3 regions of the Vreelandella sp. DA03-1M genome follow, and region 2 is predicted to be linked to each of the others. Evidence: predicted binding sites of a transcription regulator. Region 2 holds the regulator's gene; each other region holds the start of a gene.
The links. Region 2 encodes PhoB, which activates phosphate uptake and scavenging genes when phosphate is short. Its sites were predicted from a motif close to TGTCATANNNNTGTCANA; they were not measured.

Region 1: a site for PhoB is predicted at 3,271-3,288, ahead of ACXUPB_RS13655 (PstS family phosphate ABC transporter substrate-binding protein). Genes of this name have one in related genera too.
Region 3: a site for PhoB is predicted at 4,060-4,077, ahead of ACXUPB_RS19105 (PhoX family protein). Genes of this name have one in related genera too.

The regions. Positions count from the first base shown of each region.
Region 1 covers NZ_CM146798.1:2,902,040-2,907,756, reverse strand. Annotated here, with positions in the region: gene ACXUPB_RS13675 (PP2C family protein-serine/threonine phosphatase) at 1-572, shown strand, start outside; gene ACXUPB_RS13670 (STAS domain-containing protein) at 562-1,080, shown strand; gene ACXUPB_RS13665 (multidrug effflux MFS transporter) at 1,258-2,454, shown strand; gene ACXUPB_RS13660 (sulfite exporter TauE/SafE family protein) at 2,490-3,221, shown strand; gene ACXUPB_RS13655 (PstS family phosphate ABC transporter substrate-binding protein) at 3,349-4,362, shown strand; gene pstC (phosphate ABC transporter permease subunit PstC) at 4,516-5,717, shown strand, end outside.
Region 2 covers NZ_CM146798.1:4,545,462-4,551,178, forward strand. Annotated here, with positions in the region: gene ACXUPB_RS21190 (hypothetical protein) at 769-1,083, opposite strand; gene phoR (phosphate regulon sensor histidine kinase PhoR) at 1,394-2,680, opposite strand; gene phoB (phosphate regulon transcriptional regulator PhoB) at 2,683-3,372, opposite strand; gene ubiA (4-hydroxybenzoate octaprenyltransferase) at 3,492-4,385, opposite strand; partial or broken gene ACXUPB_RS21210 (chorismate--pyruvate lyase family protein) at 4,421-5,044, opposite strand; gene ACXUPB_RS21215 (NAD(P)/FAD-dependent oxidoreductase) at 5,083-5,717, shown strand, end outside.
Region 3 covers NZ_CM146798.1:4,086,565-4,092,281, reverse strand. Annotated here, with positions in the region: gene ACXUPB_RS19125 (heme/hemin ABC transporter substrate-binding protein) at 1-584, opposite strand, end outside; gene ACXUPB_RS19120 (ChuX/HutX family heme-like substrate-binding protein) at 581-1,636, opposite strand; gene ACXUPB_RS19115 (TonB-dependent receptor domain-containing protein) at 1,668-3,641, opposite strand; gene hemP (hemin uptake protein HemP) at 3,761-3,931, opposite strand; gene ACXUPB_RS19105 (PhoX family protein) at 4,141-5,717, shown strand, end outside.

The DNA of each region.
Region 1 (5,717 bases), 1.6 Mb from region 2:
CCTTTGTCACCGTACTGCTCAAATATTTATGTAATCGTTGGCTGAGTGAGTGGGATGGTCAGCAGCCGGAAAAGCTGCCGCCGGATTGGCTAAAGGCGATGAACCGGGAGTTGCAGGGTACGGATATAGGGAAACATGCCACCTTATTTGTCGGGGTTATTGACCATGAGGCGCATACTCTGCACTATTCGCTCGGCGCTCAGCTTCCCATGCCACTTTTAGCAGCAGGAGGAGAGCTAAGACGTCTTGAAGGCGAAGGAATGCCGGTAGGCCTTTTCCCCGATGTGGAGTATCCTTCGCTTAGCTGTGCGTTGCCGAACGACTTTTGTTTATGGCTTTGCTCAGATGGTGTATTGGAATGCTTGCCGGGTAAAACGCTCGACACGCGGCTCAAGGAGCTTGAGCAATTAGTAAGCGAGAGTGTCACGCTTGAGCAGTTGCGCGACCGGCTAGCAGAGACCAATGCTCTCCTTGCAGAAGGGGACGCAGAGTTCGATGCTAACCAGGAACGCGATGCTTTACCCGATGATCTAACAATCATGATGGTGAGCGGATTTGGTCATGCTGATTGAAGAAGGCCGCATTAAAGCGGCGTTCGATTCTGGTGTTTTTGTTTTAAAGCTGTGTGGCGATGTGCGTTTAACGCTTTGCGCGACACTCGATACCCAAGCCCAACGTCTCGCTGAGACACCGGGGTTGCGTGCCGTACTGATTGACCTGCGCGAAGCCACCAACGTGGATTCAACTGCGCTGGGTTTCTTGGCTAAGGTGGCAATGGCAGTAAAAGGGCGCTTAGAGCAGCCACCGACCATTATTGTCGATAATGATGACGTTCGAAAAATGCTTGACGTGATGGGTTTTGCGCGCTTTTTCACTCTGATGGAAGCACCTATTCAGCAAGCCACAACGCTTAACGATGCTCTCGAAGAGTTACCTGAAGAGCCTGCCGATGAAGAGGGGCTCCGTGACCGCATCCTCGAAGCGCATCGTATTTTGATGCATATGAACGAGCATAACCGCGAGCAGTTTCAGCCGCTGGTTGATATGCTTGAGTCGCAAGACGCCGCCACACATCAATAAGCATTCATCTTTAATCTGGTTTGACTTTCCTCACGCTATCGCAGTGAGTGATTCATCGTTTTCATCTACTGCGATAGCGCTGTGCCTATAGCGTTTAGCCCCGACAAGGGTCTTAAAATCGGCTATGATTAGCGGCCTATCTATTCCCGCGCGTTCGTTATCGCCGTAAGGAGACCCATGCATCTTAATCCCCGCCGCGTAGCGTTGCTAGTTGCCGCCAACACGGCGCTTGCCCCCTTTGCGATCGACGCCTACCTACCTGCGATGGGAATAATCGCCGAAAGTATCGGCGCAAGTATTCATCGCACTGAACTTTCCATTAGCGTGTTCTTGTTTGGTTTTGCGCTGGGCCAGCTCTGCTTTGGGCCGCTTTCGGATCGCATGGGCAGAAAGCCTGTACTCCTGGGCGGACTAGTGGTGTTTATGCTGGCAAGCCTGGCTATTACGATGGTCGACAGCTTGCCTACACTGCTGGCCTGGCGGTTTATTCAAGCGCTGGGGGGCGGGGCCTGCGTGGTCAACTCGGCGGCAATTGTGCGCGACTGCTTTAGTGGGCGCGAGGCCGCTAAAGTAATGTCCACCATGGCGATGATTATGATGCTGGCACCGTTGGTGGCGCCCGCCGTGGGAAGCCTATTGTTGCATGTGGCCGGTTGGTGGTTAATTTTTGTTTTCTTGGCTGTTTATGCAGGCTTTTTACTCTGGCTGTTAGGAACGCGACTGCCTGAAACTCGCGATATGTCGCTTCCTGCGGCGTCACCGCGGCAGGTTATTCGCAATTACGCCAGCGTGCTCAAACATCGTGAAGGGATGGGCTATATCTGCGCAGTAGCCGCTTCCTTTGCCGGCCTTTTTGCCTTTGTAACCGCTTCGCCGTTTCTCTATCTCGACTATTTTGGTCTATCGCCAGGTACCTATCCGCTCGTGTTTGGTGTCAACGTACTGGTCATTGCGCTCTCCAACCGCGTCAATATTCACCTGCTGCGTAAACGCACGCCACAGCAAAATCTACGCTTGGGGCTGCTTATACAGTTAGCGGCAGCGCTAGGGTTAGTAGTAGTGACGGCGTTAAATATCGCGTCACTCATGGTTGTTGTGCCACTGATTATGCTGTTCACCGGCATGATTGGGCTGATTACCCCGAACGCAATCTCTTCATTGTTGGATCATTTTGGTCATATTAGCGCTACTGCAACGGCGCTGTTAGGCGGCATCCAGTTTACCTGTGGTGCTCTCGCGGGGGTGATGGTCGGATTGTTTGAAGTTGAGCACCTATGGCCAATGGTGCTGACCATGTTGGGCGCCGCTTTGTTGGGAAATATCGGCGTACGCAAATTAACCAAGGCGCCCGTCATAAGTGATTCACAGGGATGAGTCGTAGGCATGAGCAATAAGAATGAGCAGCAGTGATGGATAGCATGTTGGCTTGGGTCAATATGCCGATGAGTACTTGGTTAGCCTGCGCAGCCGTGCTGCTACTGGGTGCCTTTGTTCAGCGGGCAACCGGTTTCGGTTTGGCCGTGATCGGAGCACCATTGCTGCTGATGCTTGAGCCACGATTGGTGCCGGTCATTTTAGTGCTGTTTGGCTTTACCGTTTCGTTAATGATGGTGCGTCACTATTGGCATGAGGTGCGTCTGGATTCCATTGGCATGGCGTTAGTGGGGCGCCTGCCTGGCAATGCGCTGGGTATTTGGCTGCTGCTCGCCGCGCCGATGTTTTTGTTAGAAAAGCTAATTGCCATCATCGTACTGTTTGCTGTGCTGGTGACGTTGTGCCGCTTTAAACTGCCGGTTAATCGAGTAACGCTATTCGGCGCCGGTGTGTTGTCAGGTATCTTTGGCACCGTTGCTGCCATCGGGGGCCCGCCCATGGTGATATTGATGCACGGCTTGCCTGCTGATCGGGTGCGGGGAAATCTGGCGGCCTTTTTCATTTTGACCTCAATGCTGACCATTATGACTCTCGCCTTCGCTAATCAGATTCAGCTCTGGCATTTTCAGGTTGCCCTTACCTTTCTCCCTGCGGTACTCGTAGGTAATGCAGTGGCGGACGCCATTGCTCATCGCTTGGATAGACGTTTACTGCAAGGCGCTTCGCTAGCATTGTGTACCTTGGCGGCACTGGGTTTACTGCTGTAAACGAAAGCGAATTCCTCATGTAGCAAAAATTCTTTCATGTATTACTCACTGTCATGAAGTTGTCATGGAACCAGTGCAAGGTATGCCTTGCGAAGGTTAGATCCCTACATGAACAGGAGTTTTTCGCATGAACCGTATTCTAAAAACCACCGTTATCGCGGCTGCTGTAATGAGCGTTGCCGGTGTTGCCCAAGCCCGTGATCAAATCCGTATCGTAGGCTCCAGTACCGTTTACCCGTTTGCCAGCTACGTAACTGAAGAGTTCGGTGCCACTACCGGCAACCCGACGCCTGTTATTGAATCAACTGGTTCGGGCGGTGGTTTGCGTCTGTTCTGTAACGGTGTTGGCGAAGGCACGCCAGACATTACTAACGCTTCACGCCGCATGAAAGTCGCTGAGTTTGAGCGTTGTGAAGAGAACGGCGTTACCGATATCACCGAAGCTAAAATCGGCTCTGACGGTATCGTTTTAGGCCAATCCAACGAAAATGACGTTGTTGACCTGACGCTTGAGCAGATTTTCATGGCAGTAGCCGCCCAGGTGCCGGTTGATGGTGAGTTAGTTGATAACCCCTACACTAACTGGAGCGAAATTGATTCTTCGCTGCCAGACCGTGAAATCTCCATCTATGGTCCGCCAACGACTTCTGGTACCCGTGACGCTTTTGAAGAGCTAGTACTGGAAACTGCATCGCTTGAAATGGATGTTTACGGCGAAGAAGGCTACACCGATATTCGCTCTGACGGTGTTTACATCGACGCTGGCGAAAACGACAACCTGATCGTTCAGCGCTTGAGTGAAGATACCGGGGCAATGGGTATCTTTGGCTACTCATTCCTTGAAGAGAATACCGATTCCCTGAACGGTGCTACCATCAACGGTGTTGCGCCAGAGCCCGAAGCAATCAGCTCAGGTGACTACCCCGTTGCGCGTTCACTGTGGTTCTACGTGAAGAACCAGCACGCTGAAGAAGTACCGCCGATGGCTGACTACGTCGATATGTTCATGAGCGAGATGATGATTGGCGCAGATGGTTACTTGAAAGATATCGGCTTGATCGTTCTGCCTGAAGAAGAGCGCGAAGAGTGGCGTCAGGCTGTAGCAGATCGCACTACAATGTCAGTAGACGTTCTTAAGTAAGTCGTTAAGTTAGAAATGAAAGTGGCCGGCAGCGTAAGCTGTCGGCCTTTCATTTTATGACAGCGATAAATTGGCGTTTGTCACATTGCTGTAATGTTTGTGCCCCAAAGTAGTCGCCAATACGATTTCATTAAGTAATGCGAGAGAAATTCGATGCAGACTAACCAGCTTCTTCTGATTTTTTGCGGTGCGTTACTACTGCTGGGGTTGCTGGCGTTTTTTGCTGGCCGTTCAAAAGCCACCCGTTTACGCAGTGCGGGCACGGCTATGTTTGCTCAGCCAGATCAATACGCCTGGTTCACCGTGCTTTCGACCGCTGGTCCAGCCGTGGTAGTGAGTGCGCTGGGGGCTTTTGTGCTGCTTCTAATGGGCGCCGATATCCCCACGCTCTATTTGCTGTCCGCGAGTTTAGTGATTGCAGCAATAGGGCTGATGGTAAGTCTTAACCAAGTTAAACCTGATTTTCACGCCCGTCAGGCCATTGAGCGGGTTATCCGCATGGTCTTGGCCGGGGCAGCGTTAATCTCGATTTTCACTACGTTCGGCATTTTGTTCTCGATTATTTCCGAGGCGCTGCGCTTTTTCCAAATGCACAGCTTCTGGGAGTTCATTACCGGCACCACGTGGAATCCAGGCGCGAGCTTTTTAGCGTCAGCGGGTCGTGGAGACGGTAGTGGGGCTGAATTTGGTTCGGTACCGCTGTTTGCCGGTACCTTTATGATTACCGCTATCGCTATGCTGGTCGCTGTTCCTATCGGCCTGCTCTCCGCGATTTATATGTCCGAGTATGCACCACGTAACGTGCGCACCATTGCCAAGCCCGTCCTTGAGGTTCTGGCAGGTATTCCTACCGTGGTTTACGGCTTTTTTGCCGCGATTACGGTAGCGCCGATTATCGTCAATATCGCCGGTTTTTTTGGGCTCGACGCTTCTTATAATAACGCCGTCGCCCCTGGTGTCGTGATGGGCATCATGATCATCCCGTTTATCTCTTCGCTGTCGGACGATGTGATCAACTCTGTGCCCGATAGTATGCGCCAAGGGTCGCTGGCATTAGGCATGACCAAAGGGGAAACCATACGAGATGTGGTCATTCCTGCTGCTCTGCCGGGTATTATTTCAGCCACTCTGTTGGGTATGTCGCGCGCGCTAGGTGAAACCATGATTGTGGTGATGGCGGCAGGCATGCGGCCCAATCTTACCGCTAATCCGCTGGAAGATATGACCACGGTGACCGTGCGTATTGTGGCGGCTTTAACCGGGGACCAAGAGTTTGCAAGTGCTGAAACGCTGTCAGCTTTTGCCCTGGGGCTGGTGCTGTTTGCGGTGACGCTCACGCTGAACCTGGTATCTGT
Region 2 (5,717 bases):
AAGCACTTACAGTGCCAACTTCCACTATATTTAATAAAATTAAATAAAAACAATTACTTATTAAGTATCAATTGCGCACAATATTAAGCCACTAAAAACAAAAGCACGCAAAATACATGTGCACAAATGACACATGCGCAAAATTGTCTGTGCCTTTATGGCACACTTATCCTCAAACGCTAATGTTAAGAATTACTTTTAAAGCTAACCTCATCGCGCCTGCGCTACGTTATCGAGTAGTAGACTTAGGCTTTGTACGAAAACTGCCTGCGCTCGACAATACGGCGTTAAAAATCGCCTCGAAATGCTCATTTACACCCCGTAAACTCCGCTTTCTCGTTAATTTTTGCCTTGTCTAGTCTTCGCTCGCCGACTTTTCGTACAAAACCTAGACTACTCATGGATGAAAGGAGCGAGAATAGTTCACGATATGCACTCAAAAAGGTAGGTAGGTAGGTAGGTAGGTAGGTAGGTAGGTAGGTAGGTAAAAATAGGGAAATGCAGTAGAAGAAGCCCACAAAAAGCAGGCAGCAAAAAATTAGACCCCGACTGGCGGGGTCCGATATCAGAATAGGCTATAGGTAATAACTAACGTTAGCTCCCACTCCTTGTAGAGGACTCCAACCTTGGAATTAACCCTGACTAACGTTTGATTTCCTAGTGATTCATCCTTGAACCTGAAAAGCATCCTTGCCTTTGTAACATCCTGTCAATTACCTTTTCATCCGTTGAAAAGATGCTCTTTGATATCTAAATGATAATTAACAATTAGCTACCGCTGTTTTCTTCTACAAGCTCATCGTCGTCATACTCAGCGTCATCTGAATGACCGCTTGACTGAGGATCCATGTCGCTGGCTCTATCACCTTCGTCATGGGTTAAATCGTTAGTCATGTCTTTAGTATCATGACCGTCTGAACTATCAGTACCTTGGGGATCCATTGGTTGCTCTTCAGCTGTAATTCCCTGATTTTCATCAATAGCTGAATTTTCATCTGTTTGAGCAAAGGCTAACGGGCTTGCCATCAAACCAAAAGATACACCTAAAATGCCAGCTTTCTTGAGTAAATCCTTGGACATCATATTCCACCTCCGATCGCTGTTTATTACCGCTTGGTTAAGAAAGAAGGGCTTATATACAAGCCAGCATTTCCTGCGGTCGTCTTCCTTATTTTTAACAATGCAGCGGGCATGCCAAAAACAAAAAAAATAAAATTAAATAAATAAAAATCAATGAGTTAACTAAAACCAGTTAAGCTATAGCACTCTGTTAATATCGAAATACCAAGCCTAAAAACTGTATAAAAATGGCACATGAGTAAACTCTTACCAACCTCACATGCCAATATTGCACACCTTTACAGGTATGGTGCGAAAGGTCGCTTACTGAGACCTATACAAGACGTGAAGCGGGAAATGAGCAGCGAAAAAGCGCCCCTTTACCCGGGTGGGATTCAATCTGTAATTGCGCATCGTGGCGTAATAGTACGTGCTTGACGATTGCCAAGCCTAAGCCAGTGCCGCCAGTTGCGGTGCTGCGGCCTTTGTCGACACGGTAAAAACGTTCGGTTAGTCGGGGAATATGGACAGGATCAATCCCTTCACCATTGTCTTCCACATCGATACAGCCGCCACCAGTCGCGCTAGCTTTCCAGCGTAATGTGATGTGGCTACCTGCTGGCGTATAGCGAACGGCATTGAAAGCGAGATTAGAGATGGCGCTACGAATCTCCTGCTCACTACCCAGCAGGCGTGCATCGCTTTCAAGCGCGACAGTAATGGTATGACGCTGATTCGACAGCGCCAGCGCATCATCACAAATGCTTTGTAGCATAGGCCCTAGCGACAACGGTTGGTGATCTTTCCCCCCCTGGTCGATTTCCAACCGGGAGAGCAGCAATAGATCATTGACCAGGTTTTGCATTCGCTGCGTCTGTTCCTGCATCTGGTTGATGCTTTTGCCCAAACGCGGCGGTAACTGGTCAGCAATATCGCTGTAGGTTTCCAGATAGCCGGAAAGGACGGTTAGCGGCGTGCGAAGCTCGTGAGAGACGTTGGCAACAAAGTCGCGCCGCATCTGTTCCAGGCGGTGCAAGCGCGTGATATCCCGGGCCATTACCAGCCGTTCATCGTCACCGTACAGGGTAATTTGATACTGCAGGATTCGACGCTCGTCAATCGGCGATGTCAGCGTTAACGGCTCGCCATACTCCCGCGCATTGAAGTAGCGGATGAAACTTGGCTCGCGCAGTAGGTTGGTAATGTGCTGACCACGATCATGGGCAGTTTGTAGCCCTAGCATGTTCGTTGCAGCGCTGTTCCACCACTCTAGATCACCGTGGCGGTCGAGCATGACCACACTGTCACGCATCGCTTCAGACGACTCTTGAATACGGGCCAAAGTAGCACGCAGCCGACTTTGCGTTATACGCTGGCTTTTCTGATAGCGGTATAAACGATCAAACAATTCACCCCACATACCGTGAGCGGCAGGCGGCTCATCGTGAGGATGTAGGGTTAGCCATAAATAAAGTTCGCGTAGCTGCCGCAAGTGATAAAACAGACATACAGCAAGCCCTGCCGCAAGCCCTAGCCCTGCTGAGCCCAATAACCAGCCTAAGCAAGTACCCAGTGTGGCCAGCCACGCTAGACGCCACAGTTCACGACTCCATAGGCGCACATTTACACCCGTGCAGAGAAACGGTATCCGGTACCCCGAACCGTTTGAATCAGGTTTTGATGCACATCTCCCAGCGCTTTTCGTAAGCGTCGAATATGCACATCGACAGTACGCTCTTCGACATACACATTACCACCCCATACTTGGTCAAGCAGTTGGCTACGTGTGTAAGCGCGCTCTTGATGGGTCATAAAAAACTGCAGAAGACGATACTCGGTCGGGCCCATTTCTAGCGCTTTGCCGTGAGCGCTTACCCGGTGGCTAACCGGATCAAGCAACAGGCCATTAATCTCAATCGGATCTTCAACGCCACGCGGTGTCGCGCGGCGCAGCACTGCTTTTAACCGTGCCACCAATTCGCGGGGCGAAAAGGGCTTGGTGATATAGTCATCGGCACCGGCTTCAAGCCCTTGGATCTTATTATCCTCTTCGCCTTTAGCGGTGAGCATGATAATGGGGATCTCAGCGGTGGCTTCTTCGCGCTTCAAACGCCTAGCCAGCTCAATACCGCTGGTGCCAGGCATCATCCAGTCAAGCAGCAATAAATCAGGTTGGTGGTCAACCACCATGGCGTGAGCATCCTGGGCGTTATCTGCTTCGAGCACACGGTAGTCAGCCATTTCCAGCGCTACCGCGATCATCTCGCGAATCGACGATTCATCATCGACAATCAGAACGGTTTTGGCGGTCATACCAGAGCCTCACGGTGTGCAAAAAAGCCAGTTCAAAGAAAACAGTCCAAAAAAACAGTTCAATGACATGTCAGTGACGATAACACCATGACTTGATGACAGTTACATGACAATGACAGTTACTGACCCACCGCAGGCCACCAACTTAGCGCAATACCAGCAAAAATCAGCAGCCCCGACCAGTGATTATTCAGAAACGCCTGGAAACAGGGATCCCGCTCCTGATAACGAATTAAGTGCTGCTGATGCAGGAAAGTCGCCGCCATTGCAGCGAGCCCTAGCCAAAAGAACCCACCTAACCCGACCCGCCAGCCTACCCAGGCCAGCAACCCCAGGGTGGCTACCTGAAGCAGGCCGATTATCAGGCGGTCCGCGTTGCCAAACAGCACGGCTGTCGATTTAATGCCAATTTTTAAATCATCGTCGCGATCGACCATGGCGTATTGCGTGTCGTACGCCACCGTCCATAGCACGTTTGCACAGAAAAGCAGCCACGCTTCCAACGGCACATGGCCCAGCACGGCGCCAAAGGCCATTGGAATTGCCCATGAGAATGCCGCCCCCAGCACCACCTGGGGAAAATGGGTATAACGCTTCATGAACGGGTAAATAACTGCCAGAAATACCCCGCCCAGCGAGAGCAGCACCGTAAACCAATTCGTCAGTAGCACCAGAATAAACGCTGCGGCCACCAAACCAATAAACAGCAATTGAGCCTCGGTTTCGCTGATTCGACCGGTGGCGAGCGGGCGATGCTTAGTGCGTTTCACATGGCCATCGAAATGGCGATCTGCATAATCGTTCACCACGCAGCCAGCCGCGCGCATGACGTAAACACCGGCCACAAAAATCAGCAGCACATCACGGCCGGGTACCCCTTCAGCGGCAATCCACAGCGCCCAAAGCGTCGGCCACATCAACAGCCAAGTGCCAATGGGTCGATCCAAACGCATCAGCTGTATAAAATCTGCCACGCGAGCCCATCCCTTCGGCCGCAACAGTGAACGATCCATGCTTACCTCACGAAAAATAAGATGCAGGCGCTAGCCTAGCGCGATGGCAGATCAAGGTCATCCGCCATCGCACGCAAAAAATACTCTTGCACCAACAACGACAACCCACCGTGATTACCGCCGTGATAAAACACTGAACGTCGGCCCCAGGTACAGTCACTTTCGATACCGTTCATACGAGCAAATAAGGGGGATTGGGTAGTGGCTTCAAGCGGCCCGCGAAGTAAACCTGGCTGACGAAATCACCAACTGCCTAGCGAGCGCTCACCTAACCCTTCCAAACGCTGGCCCTTTAACTGAGTAAGCGGAGCGACGGAGCGCGCCACCACCCAAGGCGTTTCATCTAAGCACAGCGCGACTTCACGCAGCCATGCGTAGCGCTTGGGAGCAATGCCCAACGCCCGTGCCTCTTCCTCTCGCGGCCAGCCGACGCCCTGGCGTAGCAGCCGCACCCGAAACGGTTTCTCACCACCAGCGGTTATTAAGCGGGCGGTTAACGAGTCGGTAGAAGCAACCCACTGCCACCAGGAAGGGCTCATGGCAGGCCGCGCCGCAGCAACGGGACGCCAGCTCGAAAAGAGAGAAGTTTGCCGAAAAGCTGCAGGCGTCACCAAGTTCTCCAGGGCAATAAACGGATCGACTAGTGTAACATGCAGCACTAACAGGCTTTTGTTTCAGCGACTTTTTTGGTGTCTGCATGCCCACCTCACAACCAGAGCTCTCTTCATCCCACGCTGCGCTGGTCATTATTGGCACGGGAATGGCCGGGATTGGCTTAGCCCGGGCACTACGCCGTCTCGGTGACCAGCGTTCAATCACGTTGATTAGTGCTGACAGCGGTGACGATTACAGCAAACCGTTACTCTCCACCGGCTTCGCTAAAGGCCTAGCGCCCGACAAACTGGCCCAGCGAAACGCTGCCGAACTGGGGGATGAGTTAAACGCACGCATCATTACCCACACCCTCGTGGCGGCACTGGATGTGGATAACCGGACACTTCTTCTCGACGTTGGACAAGCGCCCAACTATGAAAAACTAAGCTCTGAAAAACTAAGCTACGAAACACTGGTATTAGCCACCGGCGCTGCGCCCAGGATGCCGTTCAGCATCAACCCCAGCGTAGCACCACGCTGCTTCACCATTAATGACCTAGACGACTACCGACGCTTTTATCAGGCGTTAGGCCAGGGCCCAGCAAGGGTGGCGATTGTTGGCGCCGGGCTGGTCGGCTGTGAATTTGCTAATGACCTGCACGCCGGAGGTCATCACCTCTGCATCATAGCGCCTGAAGCTACGCTACTGCCCCGCCTGTTGCCCGCGCCGCTGGGCAA
Region 3 (5,717 bases), 460 kb from region 2:
AGGCCCACCGCTTCGAGCGCGGTATGCGCTGCCGTGTCGCTGCCTGCCGCCCGGGGTGTTAAGCCGCTATGCTGCATGATAAACATGGCGCGAGTGGGGGGTAGAGCGGGCAGGCTAGCTAGCCGGTCAAGTTTGGCGTTCAACGCATTTGCCAAGGCCTCTGCCGCGTCGCGTCGGTCAGTTACTTGTCCGACGGCGCGGACTTTATCGGCAATCGCATTAAGGGTGGGCAGGGCGCTGATGAGCTCTACGCTGACACCGACAGCCCCCAACTGCTCAAGCACTTCCTTGGGGCCTGCGTGCCCGGCGGCTAACACCTGGTCAGGTTTAACCGACAGGATGCTTTCAGCGGAGAGCTGGCGCAGATAACCCACCGAGGGCAGCGCCGCCATAGCCGTTGGATACACCACCGTGTCATCCCGAGCAATGACATTAATGTCGGCCTCCAGGGCGGCAACGGTTTCAGCGATATCGCCGCCCAGCACCACCCAACGCTCGTCAGCATGGGCCAAAGGTGTGCCAGCCAGTAGCCAGCCCAATACAGCTATCCCCAACAATCGCGTCTTTATATAGTAGGAGGTCATGCCACCGCCTCTTGGCTGCCGAGTTCACCCAGTAGTTGCCGCCACTCGCGACGTTCCACGCGGCCTTCCTGACGCTCCGCGTAAAGTTGCAGCACTAACGAACCTTCGGCATCGAAGGCCTCAATGCTGGTCACGCCGCCGTCGCGGTTGGGTTTGCTGACTTGCCACACTTGGTCGATAGCGGTGTCATTCAGGTGCAGGGTGAACTGCTCGCCAAACAAGTTGAGCCAGCCGCGTGCGCGTTGCGGGGTGGGTAATTTACCGGTGCGGATTTGCACGCAGCCGGGGCTGGCGACAAACAGCATCAACGGCAGCGCGCGGAGGCTGGCGTACTGAAGCGCTGTTTCCAGCGCCTGCACAGGCAGCGAGCGGGTATAGCGGCCTTCCATCAGTTGGTTGGCCTCAATGCGCTCCAGGTGATGACGCTGGAGGAGGGCAAAGAACTGGTGCACGTCGCGCATCGCGCCCCACTCGCTAGCGAGGGTTGGCGCTTCGGGCAGCGGGCGCTTTAGGCGGGGCATGCTCTGGGTAAACGCTGGCGTGTCCCGAGTGCCCAAGGCCGCTAAGGCCCCCCAGGGGCGCGGCAGCGGGTTCTCCAGGGCAAAGCATTTGTGAACGGCACAGCCATGCTGGTTGAATATCTGTAGGCTCCAGCGCCACTGCGCTTCTTCCACGCTGGTGTCAGGCATAGGATCACGAATCAGGCAGGCCCAGTGCCAGTGAGTGTAGAGCAAGCGGAGATCCAGGCCACCTGGGTCGAGTAACAGGCCTGTTTGTGGTCCGCCGCCAAGTTCAGGGTAATCGCCGGTTTGCTCTAACACGGCCAGCCGGGAGCGAGTCAACGCCTTCACCCACCCCAGTTGGGGCAGGTAGGCGGCGACATCGCTGGGCGAGAGCGGCAGCGTCCAAACGTCGCGCCCTAACCGGGCGGCCTGCAGCTCGCCTTCGCTGATCGATAAGCGCTCGGCAATCTCAATCGCAGGTAGCCGCGGCTGCGCGCAGCGTGCCGCGTCAAAGGCTTCGATAATCGCGATCTGTTGGGATGGAATCATGATGCACCTCTATCGGGTTGACTGTATGGATTTACCACTGCCAGTTAAGGGTGGCGAAAAGACTGCGCCCATCGCCCAGACTGCCGTCGGGGCGGTACCATACCTTGTCGCCAACATTGGCAAGGCGCAGCGAGGTATCCACGGCCGGGGTGAGTTGCCAGGCGAGATGCACATCGTGTAGGCCGTAACCGGGAAGGCGCTCGTCATCGCCCTGCTTATCGAAAGATTGGGCAAAGCGTGCTTGCCAGCCCAGGCGGATATCGCTGCTGTACAGCGCCACCTCGCTACCCAGGGTGGCTTCCAGGGGTGTTTGACTGCCTAGGGGCTCGCCAGAATCACGGTCTTTGCCGGAGACTTCCGAAAGACCCACAAAGCTGGTGAGTAGCGGGAAAGCGCTGGGCTGCCAGGTCACCCGGGCGTCATAGCCCCATAGCTGGGCGCGCTGAACGTTCACCGCCTGGGTGGTGCCCGCCATGATGTCGACGTGGGTGTCGATAAAATCGTCGGCGCGGGTGTCGAAGTAGCTGGCACGAACCTGCCAGTCGCCCTGATGCCAGACCACGCCGCTTTCCCAGGTGTGGCTGGATTCAGGCGAGAGGTTGGGATTGGGAATCCAGTAATTGTCCGGCGTGCAGAAGGCTGGCCCGGCGCAGAAACCGGCAAAGTGGCGCTCGTTGGCGTAAAGCTCAGAAAGGCTGGGGGCTCGGAAGGCTTCGGCGTAGCCGGAGACCAGCATCAGGGCATCGTCGGGTCGCCAAGCGAGGCGAAAACGCGGTGACACTTGGTCGTGGACACTATCGGCTTCATTACCGCTGGCGTCGTAACGGTCGTAGCGGGCTCCCAAGCCAATATCAAACTGCCCAGCCCCACCATCGGCTAGATAGCTGCCAGCGGTAAGGGTGGTGTCGAGATAGGCGGCCTGGGTGTCGATATCGGCGTTGGGGAAGCCATTCGCTTCGCCATCTGGCCGTTGGCGTGCTTGCTCCAATTCGGCGCCGAACACCAGTGTTTGCGAGAGCCAGCCGTGATCCATAGTGTGGAAGCCGTCGCTCTGAAGACCGACCCGCTCTAGGGTGCGGTTGGCCTGGGGCTCGTCGATATCCTGCTGACTAAAGGTAAGCTGCGAAGTGACTTCGGTGGCAGCGCTGGGTTGCCAGCGGTGGCCCAACTGGACGTTGTTGCTTTCCACATCGCGGTCATGCAGCGGATTGCTGGCATCGGTGGAAAGCTGCTGTGGGTTGGCGGGCTGGGTGGCGCGTTCGTCGTAGTGCTGCCAGCTCATAAACAGCCGCTGGTCGTCGCTTGGCTCCCAACCACCTTTTAGCAGCAGGCTATTGAGCGTGGCATCCTCTTCGGCTTCATCGCCCCCGGCGCGGCGAATATCGCCGGATTCACTCCGGCCAATTGAAAACAGGCCATCCACCCGGCCATTGGCGGTATCGCGGCGGCCAAAGGCGGTTAGGCTGCCGCGCAGTTCGTCGCTGGCCGTCGCACCGCCTACGGAAAGGCGTACACCACTATCTTTGCCGGGGGCCAGCAGGTCATTGGCATCCACACTGGTGAAACTAACCACGCCGCCCATGGCATTGCTGCCGTAAAGGCTGGAGAGTGCGCCGCGCGCTATCTGTACTTCTTGAATCAAACCAGGGTCGAGGAAGAAGTTGCCGATGTGGCCGGTGGAGATATCCTGGCGAACGCCATCCAAACGTACCAGCACCCCTTTGCTGCCAAAGCCGCGCATACTCAACGTTTGGCCATTTCGGCGCCCTTGACCCGCCACGTGCAGGCCGGGTTGGCGGCTAAGCACGTCTTCGACCCGGCTGGCGGTGGTCAGCACAGCATCATCGCGATCAATAACATCGATAATTAGCGGCGCCTGTGAAAGATCCGTAGGCGCTCGGGTGCCGGTGACCGTCACTGGATTAAGCTCGGCGTCGTCTGCTTGGGCGGCTAGCAGTGGGAGCAGCGTTAAATAGAGGCCACCAAAAGTGCGTGTGTGGTTCATGAGCCAGAGAGTTCCAACAGGGATAAGTAGAAGAGGTCGCTGGCTGGGTGCGATGGGCTACCTGGCTGGCTTTGCTATATAAATTTTTAATTTAATTAGGTGCTTAGATGTTAAGGACGTTAGGCGTTAAGGATTAACTTACCGCTTTTAGTACGTCGCAATACATAGCGGCGCTGTTCATGGTGAATAACCAACTGGCCTGAGCTGCCAAGTAATTCTTGGCTATCCACCTCGCGGGGCGTCGAGGCCGACGTATCTCCCTGACCAGTGCCCTTTGCGGGTAACTGCATGAGAGAGCAACTCCTATGTTAATGATAACTATTAGCGTTAATTTAGCAGAGTTGCAGACATCCCTCAATAGGTTTGGGGAGTAAAGGTGGCTAGCATTCGACCGTTCTTCATCTAAATGCAGGCGCTCCGTCATCTTGCTGTCATTTAGCTTCTTTAGTGTCTCCTAACGTTTAATCGTTGGCCTACAAACGATCAGGGGGAGACCATAATGAGTAAAGAGATCGAAGACCATCGCCTGTTTAACCACAGCGGCAACCAACCTTTTGCCGAAGTATTGGCGCGCCATGTGTCACGGCGCGACGTGATGCGCGGTGGTTTGAGCATGGCGGCTGCCTCAATGCTTAGCTTTGGCGGTGCTGCTCAAGCGCTTGCCTCAAGCGGCGCGCAAAAAACACCCCTGACGCTGGCGTTTGAGGCGATTCATGGGTCACTCACCGATGCCGTGGTGGTGCCGGAAGGTTATGTGGCCCAAGTCTTGGTGCCGTGGGGCACGCCGCTTAACCAAAATGTTACCTGGCAGCCCGAACAGCCGATGACTGCGGAGCGTCAGGCGGAGAGTGTGGGCATGCATCATGACGGTATGGCCGGTTTTTCCCTGGATGCTGACAACGCCTCACGTCGATTTATACTGGCCCTCAATAACGAATATATCGATCAAGATGCACTATGGGCACCTCAGGGCGGCCCCACCAATGCTGAAGCGGGTAAGCGGCCAGCAGAGGAGTCGCGCACCGAAATCAACGCTCACGGTGTCACCGTTGTCGAGGTCGAAAAGGACGCCAGCGGCCAATGGGCGCATGTGCCGGGGTCGCGCTATAACCGCCGCTTCACCAGCGCGACGGTGATGGAGCTTTCCGGGCCCGTGGCAAGCAGTGACTACGTCAAAACGCGCTTTTCGCCTGAGGGCAACCAAACCCGTGGTACCAACAATAACTGTGGTCACGGGGTAACGCCCTGGGGAACCTATATTGCCTGTGAAGAGAACTGGCCAAACGTCTTTGTTCATACTGGCGAGCGCTTCCAGGACGACGCGCGCATCGGTATTCCCACTGAACGCGGCCGCTATGCCTGGGAAACCTCGGCGGGTGACGCTTCAGAGCAGAACGATGAGTTTGCCCGCTTCGATATTACCCCCCGCGGCGAGCGCGCCGAGGATGACTACCGTAACGAAGCGCGTACCTTCGGCTATCAGGTAGAAGTCGATCCTTACAGCGATGCCCTTGCGGTTAAGCGTACGGCACTTGGGCGTTTCCGCCATGAAGGGTGCTGGTTAGGCAAGCTGGAAGCCGGTCAGCCAGTGGTTTACTACTCGGGGCACGATTCCCGAAACGAGTACGTATATAAATACGTCTCCGATGCCGCCTGGGATCCCGCCGATGCCAATCGTCCCGGTGAGCACTATGACCGTCTTGCCATCGGCAGCAAGTATATGGATAACGGCACCCTCTATGTGGCCCGTTTTCACGCCGATGGCAGTGGTAAGTGGCTGCCGCTGACACCTGCTGCGCAATCACAGGACGGCCGAACGCTGGCAGCGGCCTTAGGCCTGGCTGAGGACGATTTAGCCGGTGTGATTATCAATACCTGCGACGCGGCAGACTTAATGGGCGCCACGCCGATGGATCGTCCCGAATGGGCGACCGTTGATCCGGCTTCGGGGGATGTTTACCTCACCTTAACCAACAACACGCAACGCACAGGTGAAGAAACAGCACCGACTTATACCAACGGTGGCGATAGCTTGGAGCAGGTGGGGGTAGGTTACGACTTGGCACCCACTAATGC